One region of the uncultured Oceanicoccus sp. genome, then DNA from elsewhere that is predicted to be linked to it. Evidence: predicted binding sites of a transcription regulator. Region 1 holds the regulator's gene; the other holds the start of a gene.
The links. Region 1 encodes LexA, which represses DNA repair genes until DNA is damaged. Its sites were predicted from a motif close to ACTGTNTNTANANACAGT; they were not measured.
Positions count from the first base shown of each region.

Region 2: recN (DNA repair protein RecN) is a predicted target of LexA. The motif match lies at 2,662-2,679, and genes of this name have one in related genera.

Region 1 is NZ_CAXAHB010000090.1:206-5,447, forward strand. It holds gene AACP44_RS08175 (metal-dependent hydrolase) at 1-651, shown strand, start outside; gene AACP44_RS08180 (acyl-CoA dehydrogenase) at 722-2,521, shown strand; gene AACP44_RS08185 (hypothetical protein) at 2,531-2,770, opposite strand; gene lexA (transcriptional repressor LexA) at 2,920-3,528, opposite strand; gene AACP44_RS08195 (enoyl-CoA hydratase-related protein) at 3,767-4,597, opposite strand; partial or broken gene AACP44_RS08200 (hypothetical protein) at 4,777-5,242, shown strand, end outside.
Region 2 is NZ_CAXAHB010000064.1:287-5,721, forward strand. It holds partial or broken gene dnaK (molecular chaperone DnaK) at 1-1,603, opposite strand, end outside; gene grpE (nucleotide exchange factor GrpE) at 1,778-2,380, opposite strand; gene recN (DNA repair protein RecN) at 2,695-4,356, shown strand; gene fur (ferric iron uptake transcriptional regulator) at 4,408-4,821, opposite strand; gene AACP44_RS07275 (outer membrane protein assembly factor BamE) at 4,894-5,295, shown strand; gene AACP44_RS07280 (RnfH family protein) at 5,292-5,435, opposite strand, start outside.

The DNA.
Region 1 (5,242 bases):
GTGCGACATTATCGCGATCGCATTACTGACCCCAAGTTACAGCGAGAAATGAAAGCATTTTACAGTCAGGAAGCGGTGCATTTACGTGAGCATCAACGCTATAACGAATTACTCTGTGCCCAGCGTGGTTATGATCTTGAAAAACTTATTGGCCCTATGCGGCGACGTATGCAGTGGGTGGAAAAAAATGTACCGGCGCGCCAACGTTTGGCGGGTACTGTGGCAGTAGAATATATGACAGCGGTCATGGCGGAAAAAGTATTGGGTGAGGCCGATATTTTTGCCGTTGCGCATCCAGCCATGGCCGAGCTATGGCGCTGGCATGCTGCCGAGGAAATGGAACACAAAGCGGTGGCTTTTGATGTTTATCGCGCCATCGGTGGCACTGAAAAAATGCGTCGTGCCGCTATGCGTCGCAGTACCTTTTTTCTGATTTGGGATATTTTGCATGGCGTGCGCCATATGCTGAAGTGTGATGGAAAGTTATGGAGTCCCAAAGTCTGGTTCTCTGGTCTTGCATTTTTGTTTGGTAAACGCGGCGTATTGCGTGGCACCTTAAAACTTTATCGCGATTTTTTCCGTAAGGATTTTCATCCCTGGCAGCATGATAACCAGCAGTTGTTGGAGCGCTGGTCATTGCAGCAGCAATAGTAGAAAGCGCCCGTTATCGTGCGGTATATTTTTAAATCAGCATTAAATTAATCACCGAGAGAGACGCATTATGTCAATGATTGTAAATCGCCGAGATCTGGACTTTATGTTTTATGAAGCGCTGGATTTAGATAATTTGCTGAAGTCTGAACGCTACTCTGACTATGATCGTGAATCGTTAGACGCGATGTTTGATCTATGTCAGAGCATCGCTGAGGAAGAGTTTTTGCCCTGCGCGGGCAAGCTGGATGCCAATGAACCACAGTTTATCGATGGTGCAGTGGAGACTATTCCTGAGGTTAAGCAAGCAATTAATGCCTTTAAAGAGGCGGGGTTAGCCACCTCTGGCTACGACGCCGATATCGGTGGTATGCAGTTACCCTGGATGGTCGATCAGGCCTTAAATGGTATGTTTGTCTGTGCCAATAACCCGATCAATATTTATCTGTTTCTAACCCAAGGTGTTGCCAATATGCTCAATGCTTGCGGTTCATCTGCACTGAAAGAGCAGTATTTAGGCCCGTTGGTGGCCGGCGATTGGTTTGGCACCATGTGTCTATCTGAGCCGCAGGCGGGCTCATCCCTTGCGGATATTCGCACCAAGGCGGAACCTCTGGGCGATGGTAGTTACAAGCTTACTGGCACCAAAATGTGGATATCTGGCGGGGAGCAGGATCTTAGCGATAATATTATTCATATGGTGCTAGCCAAGGTCCCCGGTGGTCCTGCGGGCGTTAGGGGAATCTCTCTGTTCCTGGTACCGAAAATGCGGGTTAATGCCGATGGTAGTCTTGGTGAACACAATAATATCGCACTGGCGGGGCTTAATCATAAGATGGGCTGTCGTGGGGCGACCAACACCTTATTAAACTTTGGTGAGGGTGGCGACTGTATCGGCTATCTCGTAGGTAATGAAAATGACGGTCTGGCCAATATGTTTCATATGATGAATGAAGCGCGGATTTCGGTCGGTCTGTCAGCAGTGATGACAGCATTGGGTGGCTACCTTTATTCGCTGGATTATGCGCGCAATCGCCCGCAGGGACGGCCATTGAATAATAAGAACCCAGATTTGCCGCAGGTGATGATCTCCGAACACGCCGATATCAAACGCATGCTGATGGCACAAAAAGCATTTGTCGAAGGTGCACAAATGCTAATGTATTACAGCTCACAAATTATCGATCAACAAAAAATCTCGCAGGATCAGCAACAGAATCAACGTATGAGTTTATTGCTGGATTTGCTTACACCGATCTGTAAATCTTGGCCATCGGAGTATTGCTTAGAAGCCAATAAGCTTGCCATACAGGTATTGGGTGGTTACGGCTATACCCGCGAATATCCAGTGGAGCGACTCTATCGCGATAACCGACTCAACCATATCCATGAGGGGACTTGGGGTATTCAGGGTCTGGATATCTTGGGGCGTAAGGTACAAATGCATAAGGGTGCTGCCGTGGCTATTTTGCGTGAGGAGATACTGGCGACAATTGATGCCGCAGCCACTTACCCTCAGTTGTCAGACTATTGTCAGCAACTAACAGCAACCTTTGATCAAATTGAACAGACCATCGCCGCAGTGGTAGATTGTGACGATAAAGCACTGGCGCTGGCCAATGCCACCATTTTTCTCGATGCCATGGGGCATGGGGTGATTGCGTGGATGTGGCTAAAACAGGCGATTGCCGCTTGTGCAGGTTTAGATAATGGCGATGCCGGTGATAAGAATTTTTATACCGGAAAGCTAGCCGCGACTAAATTCTTTTTTGCTTATGAACTACCCAAGGCTCGAACCAGCTTAGCGGTGGTGGCCGATTTGGATAGCACTTGCTATGACCTCACAGCGGAGCAATTTCTAGGTCAATGATAAAGATATTTACTTAGTAGGCTCAACGCCACTGATAGAGACTGGAGACCCAAATTGTTGCAGACCAATGTGTTTGGCGAAGTGATTGAGGATAGTTTCCATAGAATCCCCTGTCTGTTTATTTGTGCTTGATTGAGACAAGGCGGCTCCTGCAAGTTGTTTTGCAATTTCCGAAGCATTAGGTTCTCTCAGTGTTTTGGCCGCTAGTGAAGCAATATCTTTTGAAGTTTGTTTACTGTTTTTACCCATACGAATCCCTCCGAGTGTAAGTTAATTATCCATCAGTTTTGCAGCGGGGAAGATTAAGCCTAAATAAATGCTGCAGATATAGAATAACAATGATCAGGCCTAATTTCCTGTATGAATTTTTGACCTATTCATTGCTGTTGATTTTCTAGCTATTGTTTTCTGACCACGCCTACACTTAGCCCTTCAATGTCAAAGTCCTGATAACGCAGGTCAACTTCAATCGGTTGATAATCCTGATTTTCCGGTAGTAATTGTATTTGATGCTTGCTGCGAGTTTTTCTCAAGCGTTTTACTGTCACTTCATCATCAATTCGGGCCACCACGATCTCACCGTTTTGTACGTCTTTGGTTTTGTGGACCGCTAGCAAATCACCCTCAAAAATACCAATATCAATCATACTATCGCCTCGTACCCGCAAAAAATAATCAGCATGGGGGCTGAAAAATGAGGGTGGCATTTGGCAGTAATCTTCAATATGTTCCTGTGCGGTAATTGGGTTGCCGGCAGCCACCTGACCCACGATAGGGATGCCGCTCTCGTCATCATTTTCTGGAATACGAATACCGCGTGAAGCGCCGGCAATCATTTCGATAGCGCCTTTACGGGCAAGCGCTTTAAGGTGTTCTTCAGCTGCATTAGCGGATTTGAAACCCAACTCACGCGCGATATCTGCGCGGGTAGGGGGGAAGCCGGTGTCTTCAATATGACTTTTTATGACATTGAGCACTTCATTTTGTCGTTGTGTCAGTTTGGTCATAACGCTGCTCCTTTTTTTTCAATCGATTGATTGATGTTGTCTTGCTTGCATGTAGACAGTAGTACGGCCACATTGGTAGCTGGACGGCCTACCAGTATGGTTTTATATACAGTATCTGTGATTATATACAGTAAATCTTATTGTGCAAGCTTTTGTAATAATCAGTCCAGCAGCTTTAACCAGAAAGCAAGATAATCAAAATAGGGAGGTGGAGAGGTAGTGAATGGCTAGTGAATAGCTAGTCACTATCGTCAAGTTTAAGTGGTGGGAATTTTGCGGCACGTTTTTCTGTAATGGCGGCAAGACCCTCTTTTAAGTTTTCACCAGCAAAGCTCGCCAACATCAAATCCATCGCATTATTCTGCGCTACATCTAAACTATTCATCCAATCTTGATGTAGTTGTCGCTTAATAATCGCCATAGAGTAGGGTGAACAACTGTCAGCAAGGTCGGCAATATACCGTTTAGCTTCGTTGATTAATTCTGACTGTTCACAAATGCGATTGATCATGCCCATATCTTTGGCTTCTTCAGCATAGACGCGGCGACTAGATAGCAGCATATCCATAGCATGAGTGTTGCCAATCATACGTGGCAGTAACCAGCTACTACCCCATTCGGCAATTAAGCCTCGCTGGGCGAAAGCGGTCATAAAAAAAGATTCGGGTGTAGCAAAGCGTAAATCACAAAATAGTGCAATGGGGATACCCATGCCAATACAGGGGCCATGAATGGCAGCAATCACTGGTTTGCGAATAGAAGCGATATAGGAGTAGGTTTGACGATAGCTGGTGCCAATAGTCTTGTCGCCTGGCATGGCTGAGCCAGCATGATCATTGAGATCAGTTGAAGAGACGCCGTCGAGCAAACTTAGATCTGCCCCAGAACAAAAGGCGCGGCCAGCACCAGTAAAAATAATTCCTACAACATTGGTGTCTTGCTCTGCAGTAGCAAAGGCTCTGCGAATCTCATCGCCCATAGAGAGTGTCCATGCGTTTAGTTGTTCTGGGCGGTTTAAGGTGATGGTGGCACAAGGGCCATCGATTTCGAAGCGGATTTCTTTGTACATAACACCAACTGTTTTTTTCGATATTAATTGAGTTTAATTAGTAATAATTTAATTTACGTTATTACAAACAATTTTCAAAGTCTTATTTGATCTATGCAAGGCTGTATTATGATTTGGATTAAATGATACCATGTAAATGTTTAACGGATTAAATATCGAAATATAAAAAGGATTTAATTATGTTTAGACCTCACTTTGTCCTTGCTTGCCTTGTCCCTGTTACCTTTTATGCTGAAGCTGCCTTGTATGACCGTGGTAATGGCTTGATTTACGATAGTGTCTTGAATATTACCTGGTTGCAGGATGCTAATTATGCAAAAACTTCTCAGTACGATAATGAGGGTGACCTGAGCTGGCCCGAGGCCAAAGCTTGGGCCGGCGGTTTAGAATACGGTGGTTATGATGACTGGCGGCTGCCTTCAGCTAGGTTGGTCAATCCTGCTAATCCTTGTTATGACTATGATGGCAGTTGTGATAGTGGATTTAACAACACGATCAGTGAATTAGGCCATATGTTCTATAACAACCTTGAAAATCCTGGTTACGTAGACATTGATGGTTTTTATCAGCCAAGTGGTTTAGAGAATTGGCATTTTCTTGATGCTGATGATGGTAGTAGCGTCAGCTTTTCTAATTTTACGTCTA
Region 2 (5,435 bases), on a different contig from region 1:
CAGTCACTAATTCTTCAAACTGCTTGTCAGCTTCAGCGTTAGCTTCAGCATCTTGTACCATTTGCTCGATTTCATCATCGGACAAACCAGAAGACGCGGTAATGCGGATAGACTGCTCTTTGCCTGTCGCCTTATCCTTTGCGCCTACATGCAAGATACCGTTGGCATCCAGATCAAAGGTCACTTCGATTTGTGGCATACCGCGTGGTGCCGGCGGGATATCAGCCAAGTCAAAGCGGCCCAGTGATTTATTACCTGAGGCTTGCTTACGCTCACCTTGTACCACATGAATCGTTACAGCGGACTGGTTGTCTTCAGCGGTTGAGAAAATCTGCGATTTCTTGGTAGGAATCGTGGTGTTTTTCTCGATCAAAGGTGTAGCAACGCCACCCATGGTTTCGATACCCAGTGTTAGCGGTGTGACATCCAATAATAAAACGTCGGTTACATCGCCACTTAGTACACCACCTTGAATCGCTGCGCCCATGGCAACGGCCTCATCAGGGTTAACATCTTTACGTGGCTCCTTACCAAAAAACTCCGCCACTTTAGCTTGCACTAACGGCATACGCGTTTGACCACCCACCAAAATAACATCGTCGATGTCGCTGGTAGTAAGATCCGCATCTTTAAGCGCCAGCTTTAATGGCTCTAACGACTTAGCCACTAAATCTTCAACCAAAGATTCCAATTTGGCACGCGTCATTTTCACTACTAGATGCTTGGGACCTGAGGCATCAGCGGTGATATATGGAAGATTAACTTCTGTTTGCTGTGAAGAAGACAATTCAATTTTGGCTTTTTCTGCCGCTTCTTTCAGACGCTGCATCGCCAGCGGATCACCTCTAAGATCCATATTGTTTTCTTTCTGAAATTCGTCTGCCAAATACTCGATCAAACGCATATCGAAATCTTCACCACCTAAAAAGGTATCACCGTTGGTAGACAGTACTTCAAACTGATGCTCGCCATCGACTTCGGCAATTTCAATCACCGAGATATCAAAAGTACCACCGCCTAAATCGTATACTGCAATCGTGTGATCGCCTTTGGCTTTGTCCATACCGTAGGCCAGTGCCGCAGCGGTTGGCTCATTGATAATACGCTTAACTTCAAGACCGGCAATTTTACCGGCATCTTTGGTTGCCTGACGCTGTGAATCATTAAAATAAGCGGGAACAGTAACAACCGCTTCTGTGACTGGCTCGCCCAGATATTCTTCGGCGGTCTTTTTCATTTTCATCAGGATTTCAGCCGACACCTGCGGCGGTGCCATTTTCTCACCATTGGCTTCAACCCAGGCATCACCATTGTCGGCAGCAGAAATTGTATAGGGCACCATGGCAATATCTTTTTGCACAACATCATCTTTAAATTTACGACCGATTAAACGCTTAACTGCAAATAAAGTGTTAGTTGGGTTAGTAACGGCCTGACGCTTGGCGCTCTGGCCCACCAGAATTTCATTATCATCGGTGTAGCCGATAATAGAAGGCGTGGTGCGATCACCTTCAGCATTCTCAATGATTTTACTGGTGTCGCCGTCTAGTACAGCAACACAGGAATTTGTGGTGCCTAAATCGATACCGATGATTTTACCCATTGTTCTTTCTCCAATTTTCAACTGGCAGCTGTGGCCAGGACTTTATTTCACTTGAATTGGTATATTGGTGCGAATTTGATTTTTTCAAGTCCGCATCGAGACTGTGTTGGTCAAAGACACTATATTTGTCAAAGAATTTGTCAAAGACACCGTGTTTACCAAAATTAAACCCTATTAGGCGTTTTCATCGATGGAACCGGCAGCCGCCTTAGAGACCATCACCATAGCTGGGCGCAGCAGGCGCTCATTGAGGGTATAGCCTTTCTGCATCACTAGAGTGACTGTGTTAGGTTCTACATCGGGGTTTTCTACCATCGACATCGCCTGATGAAACTGCGGGTCAAAGGGCTCACCTACCGGATCTAGCTGGACGACATTAAATTTGGCCAGAGTATCGATCAGTGTTTTTTGAGTTAGCTGTACCCCTTCCGCCAATGGCTTAACCATCTCGCTATCGGTATCAGCGGCCTCCAAAGCACGCTCTAGATTGTCGGCCACCGCCAATAATTCACCAGCAAATTTTTCCAGCGCAAACTTACGGGCCTTGTCGATCTCAGCTTCAGCTCGACGCTTAATATTCTGCGCGTCAGCCAGCGTTCTCAACGCATCATCTTTGGTTTTGGCTAGCTGTTCCTGCAAAGCCTCTATCTGAGCTTCAGGGCTAGGCTCCTCATCAACCGCCTGTTCCGACGCTGCGGCCTGCTCTTGTTCAACAGGCTGCTCCGTAGGCTGCTCAACATTTTCAATATCAGGGTTAGTGGTTTCTTCGTTGGACACTGCTTTCTCCGGTTTTTCTATCTGGCCAATATCATCAATGACTTGCTATATGGGGGTCGGCTGCAGGCAATTCAAGGGGGCCAATAAAGACCTTGGAGTGGAAAAGTATTCTGCTTGTTATTCAATGACTTAAATTAACAAACAATAAAGGTAACCAGGCGAAATCTGCGCATTGCAGCCTACGCTGCCCTAGCACTGGTCAATCGTGGCATCCAACTGCCTGGCAGGGCGAGATCAAGCGCACAAAAAACTGGACAAAACACTGTATATACAACCATAATACTGTATAAATAAACAGACTATGGAAAACTGCCATGTTGGTCCACCTGAGCGTTAATAATGTTGCCATTGCCAGCGAACTTGAAATGGAGTTTAACCGCGGCATGACCGTGATTACCGGCGAAACCGGGGCCGGCAAATCGATCATGATGGACGCATTGGGACTAGCGCTAGGTGATAGAACCGATGCCGGTGTCGTACGCAGCGGTACTGAACGAGCCGATATTAACGCCTGCTTTGATATTTCCAATATTGAAGACGCCAAACACTGGCTGCAAGAGCATGATTTACTGGATGGCAACGACTGCCTGTTACGCCGGGTTATCACCAAAGAGGGTCGTTCTCGCGGTTATATCAATGGCCGCCCCGCCACTTTGCAAGACTTAAAATCCCTCGGCGAAATGTTGATTGATATTCACAGTCAGCACGCTCACCAATCACTGCTCAAAAAAGATCAACAGCGCCGTTTGTTAGATAACTTTGCCGGATTGGGTGACGATACTGCCCACTTAAAAATAATCGCCAAACAGTTTCAACAGGCACAACAACGTCTTGCCAAGCTGGAAAGTCATCGCAGCGAGCAAAGTGCCCGCGCCCAGTTACTGGCTTATCAGGTCGATGAATTGGACAAACTGGCGCTGCTTGATGATGAATTGGAAACCCTTGAACAAGAGCAGCAGCAACTCGCCAGTGGTGAGCAAATTCAGCAGGCCTGCCAGCAGACCATCGCTCTTTGCAGTGAGGGCGAACTGAATGTAGTGAGCATTTTAAATCAGGCCTTGCGCTCGCTCAGTGAAATACCGGTTAAAAGCCCATCGTTGGATGAAGCCAGCCAATTGCTCAGTAGCGCACTCATTCAAGCAGAAGAAGCCAATAGCGAATTACAGCATCACCTCGACAGTTTTGAGCTAGACCCCGAGCGATTGCACACCGTAGAAAACCGGCTTAGCTCGATTTACGACATTGCCCGTAAACACCATATTCAGCCGGCACAGTTGCCCGAACTGCATCAGGAACTACTGCAAGAACTGACCAGCATAGCTGGCAGTGATGAAGAAATTGAGCAATTGCAACAACAGCTGGCAGAAACTGAACAGCAACACCAACAGCTAGCCAGCAAAATCACTAAAAAACGTAAAACGGCCACCAATCAATTACAAAAACAGGTAGAAGCTCAGCTGAAGCAACTGGCTATGGCCAACTGCCGTTTTAGTATTGCCCTAACACCACGAGCCGATAACACTCCCCACCCCCATGGTCATGAAGAAATTGCCTTTTTGGTTAGCACTAACCCGGGGCAAGAGCCTCAGGCGTTATCCAAAATTGCCTCCGGCGGCGAACTTTCCAGAATCAGCCTAGCGATTCAGGTGATTACCGCGCAAACCAGTGCTACCCCCACGCTGGTCTTTGATGAAGTAGATGTTGGCATTGGCGGGGCTGTGGCTGAAGTGGTGGGCAATTTATTACAGCAACTAGGCGAGCGTGGGCAGGTGCTTTGTGTTACCCATCAGGCCCAAGTGGCTTCCAAGGGGCATCAGCACCTTTATGTCAGCAAAACTGCCAGCAAGAAAAGCGTCAGCACGCAATTGGAACAGCTTAGCGATAAACAAAAGATTGCAGAGATTGCCAGAATGCTGGGAGGCATTGCGATTACAGACCAATCGCTGGCGCATGCCAAAGAGATGCTGTCTCACTAGTACTGCCAGTTATTTCAGTGGGTACGGCGAAGACGGTATAAGGTGGAACAGTTACTTCTTGGGTTTTACGTAAAGCACCAAGCTATGATCCACAATTTCAAAACCATGCTCTTCAGCCAACTCATGCTGACGTTGCTCAATCACTTCATCAAAAAACTCAATCACCTGATTGGTTTCCAGGCATACCATATGGTCGTGGTGATCGCCCTTGGCCATTTCAAACACAGAATGACCACCTTCAAAATTGTGCCGTACTACTAGGCCAGCGGTTTCAAACTGGGTTAATACTCGGTAGACCGTTGCCAAACCCACATCTTCACCGGCTTCTAACAGAGACTTATAGACATCCTCAGCACTTAAATGATGGCTATCTTTTTCAGCTTGCTCCATCAACTGCAAAATCTTTACCCGAGGCAAAGTCACTTTTAAGCCGGCTTTACGTAGCTCTTGATTTTCCATAGTCATATTCAGGGTCGCCTTAGCGTTACAGGATAGTTTGGGGTATTATCCACATCACCGTCACAGAGTGAAAGTCAAATGCCAAAATATATTGCCATTGTTATCCTAATTGCCATCAACAGCCTACTTGGCGGCTGTAATACCCTGCAGTTCCCAGGGGTTTATAAAATTACCGTTGAGCAGGGCAATGTAATTACTCAGGAGATGGTTGACCAGCTGAAGCCTGGTATGTCCAAAGATCAGGTGGAGTATATTATGGGCAGTCCACTACTCAAGGACGCTTTTAATCCCGAGCGCTGGGACTATGTCTATAACATTCAACAGGACAGCGAGCTAAACAAAGAGTACCGTGTGACCGTGTTCTTTAAGGACGATAATCTGGACTATTTTACCGGTGACTTTATCCCCAGTACAGCATCTGAACAAGCTGCCGAGACAGATGCCGCTGCCGACACTCATCAAACCAACAAAGACAGCTAAACTGGTGACGCTTTAGTCGCTGCCTTTTCCGCTTTTACCTTGGCGGCTCTTACCTTACGAACCTCTTTAGGATCGGCAATCAAAGGTCGATAAATCTCTACGCGATCACCCTCGTTAACAACGGTCTGTTGTGGTTTGGG